One region of the Nonomuraea sp. N2-4H genome, then DNA from elsewhere that is predicted to be linked to it. Evidence: riboswitches for the same ligand, from Rfam matches in the RefSeq annotation. Region 1 holds a riboswitch; the other holds the start of a gene.
What was found. Region 1 has a riboswitch for cobalamin ahead of WBK31_RS23450 (ABC transporter substrate-binding protein). Riboswitches for the same ligand answer to the same signal wherever they lie in the genome.

Region 2: it holds a riboswitch for cobalamin, as region 1 does, so the genes downstream of both, WBK31_RS06905 (ribonucleoside-diphosphate reductase subunit alpha) here and WBK31_RS23450 (ABC transporter substrate-binding protein) in region 1, are expected to answer to the same signal.

Annotation. Positions count from the first base shown of each region.
Region 1 is NZ_CP147987.1:5,093,953-5,096,142, forward strand. It holds gene WBK31_RS23445 (iron ABC transporter permease) at 1-244, opposite strand, end outside; gene WBK31_RS23450 (ABC transporter substrate-binding protein) at 246-1,220, opposite strand; adenosylcobalamin-variant (AdoCbl-variant) riboswitch at 1,258-1,378, opposite strand; gene WBK31_RS23455 (Gfo/Idh/MocA family oxidoreductase) at 1,420-2,190, opposite strand, start outside.
Region 2 is NZ_CP147987.1:1,514,839-1,517,028, forward strand. It holds gene WBK31_RS06900 (tripartite tricarboxylate transporter substrate-binding protein) at 1-697, shown strand, start outside; cobalamin riboswitch at 702-906, shown strand; gene WBK31_RS06905 (ribonucleoside-diphosphate reductase subunit alpha) at 1,034-2,190, shown strand, end outside.

The DNA.
Region 1 (2,190 bases):
CGACCACGGCCGCGACCAGCACCCTGGGCAGCCGCAGCTCGAACAGCAGCCCCTGCTCGACCGGCGCGAGGCCGGAGTCGACGTGGGTGAACGGCAGCCAGTCCGCGACCTGGAGCACCACCTGCCAGGGCGAGATGTCGGCGGCGCCGTCGAGCATGCCGGCGATCATGCAGGCGGCCAGCAGGACCAGGGCGCCGGCGAGCCACAGCGGCCGGGCCCGTGCGGGGCGGGCCTGAGTCGCCACGTCAGCTCGCGCCGTCGGTCTTCGCCCGCGCCGCGTCGGCCACGGCCGCGCCGATGCTCTTGGCCAGGTCGGCGACGCGCGGCCCCCAGCGGGACGCGATGTCGTCGTCCAGCTCGATCACCCGGTCGTTCTTGACGGCGGACAGGTTCTTCCAGCCGGGCCGGGCGGCCAGCGCCTCCTTGTTCTGCTGGCAGCACTTGACGTCGGCGAGGAAGATCAGGTCGGGGTCGGCCTGGGCGACGAACTCGGCCGACAGCTTGGGGTATCCGCCGGCCGCGTCGGGGGCCTTGTCGGCGATGTTGGTCAGGCCGAACATGCCGTAGATCTGGCCGATGAACGTCTTGGACGTCACGGCGTACGGCGTCTGGTCGAGCTCGTGGTAGTAGGTGAGCTCGGCGTCCTTGGGCGCCTTGGACACCACGTCGTCGATGGCGCTCTTCATGTCCGCGACGACCTTGTCGGCCTCGGCCTGGTGCCCGGTGGCCGCGCCCAGCTCGGAGATCTCCTCGTACGCCTCGTCCAGGTTCGTGGCGGCGGGCTGGTGGAGCACGGGCACGTTGACCTTGCCCAGCTCGGAGACGATGTCGTCGATGTCGTCCGATACCACGACGAGGTCGGGCTTCTGGGCGACGATGGCCTCGACGTTCGGTTTGAAACCGGACAGCTCCGTCGTGGGGGCCTCCGGCGGGTAGTTGGAGCGGTCGTCCACGGCGACGACCTGCGAGCCGGCGCCGATGGCGTACAGGGTCTCGGTGTGGGTGGCCGAGAGCGAGACGATGCGCTCGGGCCGCTTGGGGATGGTGACCTTGCCGTTGGCGGCCTCGACGGTGACGGGGAAGCCGCCGGCGGCGGGAGCGGTGGAGGAAGCGGCGGACGAGGGGGCGGCAGGGCCGGCTGTGGTGCCGGTCTGGCCGCAACCGGCCAGAGCGAGCGTTCCCAGCAGCGCGCCCGCGAGAACCGTGCGTACGGGCCTCACGAGAAGTCCTTTCACACTGTTGGAACCGAGAGACCCGCTTGTAGTGACGGATCACCCTTTTCCACGAGGGTTGATGTGCGTCGGCGCAGAGGCAGGCGACCTGGCTATGACAGTTGCGGGACAGCGCCGGAATCTCACCGGACTTCGCTGCGCACTGCGCGTCGGGCAAACGGTATCAATTCCCCGTCCGCCGGAGGAGTCAAGGGGTCAGTTGGGCCTCCGCCTCGGCGATGATCTTCTGGATGCGCAGCCCGTGCGCGGCGTCGAGCGGGTGGCCGCCGCCCTTGCGGACGGTCGCGGCGAACTCCTCGGCGACCGTGGCCAGGTAGTCGTCGTCCTTGTCATGCGGCGGCAGGGCGGCGCTGCCGTTGCGGCCGTACACGGCGATGCTGGACGGCGGCGTCTCGCCGCCCGCGGCCATGCTCAGCGACGCCTCGCTGACGGCGCCGCCCTCGTGTTCGAGCAGCAGGCCGACCCAGCGCAGCGGGTGGCCGTGCGCGCGCACACCCGTGACGGGGCCGAGCGCGGCGTCCAGCAGGTCGATCACGTGCGGTCCCACGTCGAGCAGGGCGCCGCGTTCGAGCCGCCAGGGCGTCGCGAACGGGTGGTCGCCGAGCAGCGCGCCGGAGATGTTGGCGGCGTGACCGCCGAACGGCTCGACCTCGGCGCAGCGGGCCAGGAAACCGCGGGCGGCGGCGGTGTAGCGCATGGAGAAGACCATCTGGGAGGCGACGCCCGCCTCGGCCACCGCGTCCGCCACGCGCCGAGCCGACTCCAGGGAGTCGCCGAGCGGCTTCTCCAGCAGCAGCGCCTTGCCGGCGCGGGCGGCGCGGACGGCGTACTCGGCCTGGACGGCGGGCGGCACGCAGAACGCGACCGCCTCGCAGTGCTCGAACAGCTCCTCGACGCGGGCGAACACCGGCGCGCCCAGCTCGGCGGCGGCCTCGGGACGGCGGGCCCAGACGCCGGC
Region 2 (2,190 bases), 3.6 Mb from region 1:
CAGCCAGAGCATTCTCGAGACCGCCACCCCGCTCGCCAGGCTCAGCGGCGAGGCCCTGGTCGTGGTCGTCCCCGACGGCTCGCCGCTGAAGGACTTCGGCGACTTCGGCGCGCGGATGCTGGCCGACCCCGGGCGCACCCGGCTGGCCGGCGGCTCGCCGGGCGAGCCCGACCACCTGCTGTTCGGTCTCATCGCGCGGGCGCTCGGCGCCGACACCCGGCAGGTCGACTACACCGGCTACCCCAGCGGTGGCGAGGTCATGGCCGCGCTGCTGTCCGGCAGGGCCGTGGCCGCCGCGGGTCCGCTGTCCACCTGGCGGGCCGGGATCGAGCGCAGGCGGATCAGGCCGCTTGCGGTCTCGTCGGCCACCCGTCTGCCCGAGCTGGACGCGCCGACCCTGCTGGAGTGCGGCGTGCGGGTCGACTTCTCCGACTGGGTGGGCGCGTTCGGCCCGGAAGGCATGGCGGAGGAGGGCCGCGAGGCCGCCGTGCACATGTGCGACGAGGTGCTCGGCTCCTCCGCGTGGGAGGCCGCCTGCCGGGCCGCGGGCTGGCTGCCGATCCCGCTGGCCGGCGACGACTTCGCCCGCTGGCTGCACACCGAGCTGGCCCGCACCCGCGCCGTGCTGCGGGACCTCGGCATGGTCGACACGACCAAAGCCACAACATGCTGGGGTAGTTGCGGGAACGGCCACTAGATGTAGGATCTCGCTCGTCGCTGGTTCGCCTCATCGGAGGCGGAGCAAAAGGGAACCCGGTGAGATTCCGGGGCTGCCCCGCAGCGGTGAGCGGGAACGACCGCCGTCATCAGCACTGGAGAGATCCGGGAAGCGACGGCCAGTAGGTGCTCCACGGAGCTGGAGCGTGCCCGCGAGCCCGAAGACCTGCCAGCGATGCGCCGGGCCGTGCGCCCGTGCGCGCAGTGTTCATGGCCTCGAGGGCGGGCCGGGCACACGCGGGATCGGCGCGCCGCGCCGCGCTCCGCCGTGCTCTCGCCTGCCTTTCGAGGGGAGGCTCGCGAGGGGAGAGAGCACGTGACCCAGATCGTTGAGGTTGACCGCCGGCTGGCCATCGAGGAGGCCGCCGCCCGGGTGATCGCCGATCCGGCCAACTCCCGGGTCGCCGCCGGGCTGCTGGCCGAGGAGATCGCCGACGAGGCGGCCGGGCAGGGCGTGCGGACGTTCTCCGAATCCATCGCCGCCACGCACGCGGCCGGGCTGATCCAGGACCGCCTCGCCGAGTTCGTCGCCGCGCACGCGGCCGAGCTGGACGCGCTGGTCTCGGACGCGGCGGACGCCCGTTTCGAGTACTTCGGGCTCCGTACGGTCTACGACCGCTACCTGCTGCGCCACCCCGAGACGCGGGCGGTGCTCGAGCGGCCCCAGCACTTCTTCATGCGCGTGGCCTGCGGGCTCTCCGGCACCGTCGCGGAGGCGGCCGAGCTGTACGCGCTGATGTCCACGCTGTCCTACCTGCCCAGCTCGCCCACGCTGTTCAACTCCGGCGCGCGCCGCCCGCAGCTGTCGTCGTGCTTCCTGCTCGACTCGCCGCGCGACGAGCTGGAGGCCATCTACGAGCGGTACGGCCAGGTGGCCAGGCTGTCGAAGTACGCGGGCGGCATCGGCATCTCGTGGACCCGGGTGCGCTCGCGCGGCTCGCTGATCAGGGGCACCAACGGTCACTCCAACGGCATCGTGCCGTGGCTGCGCACGCTCGACGCCTCGGTGGCGGCGGTCAACCAGGGTGGCCGGCGCAAGGGCGCGGCCTGCGTCTATCTGGAGACCTGGCACGCCGACATCGAGGAGTTCCTGGAGCTGCGCGACAACACCGGCGAGGACGCCCGCCGCACCCACAACCTCAACCTCGCCAACTGGGTGCCCGACGAGTTCATGCGCCGGGTCGAGGCCGACGAGATGTGGTCGCTGTTCGACCCGAAGGAGGTGCCGGATCTCACCGACCTGTACGGGGAGGAGTTCGACGCGAGATATCGCGCTTACGAGGCCGCCGGGCGATATGTCCGGCAGATTCCCGCTCGCACCCTGTACGGCCGCATGATGCGCACCCTCGCCCAGACCGGCAACGGCTGGATGACGTTCAAGGACGCCGCCAACCGCACCTCCAACCAGACGGCCCGCCCGGAGAACGTCATCCACCTGTCCAACCTGTGCACCGAGATCCTGGAGGTCACCAG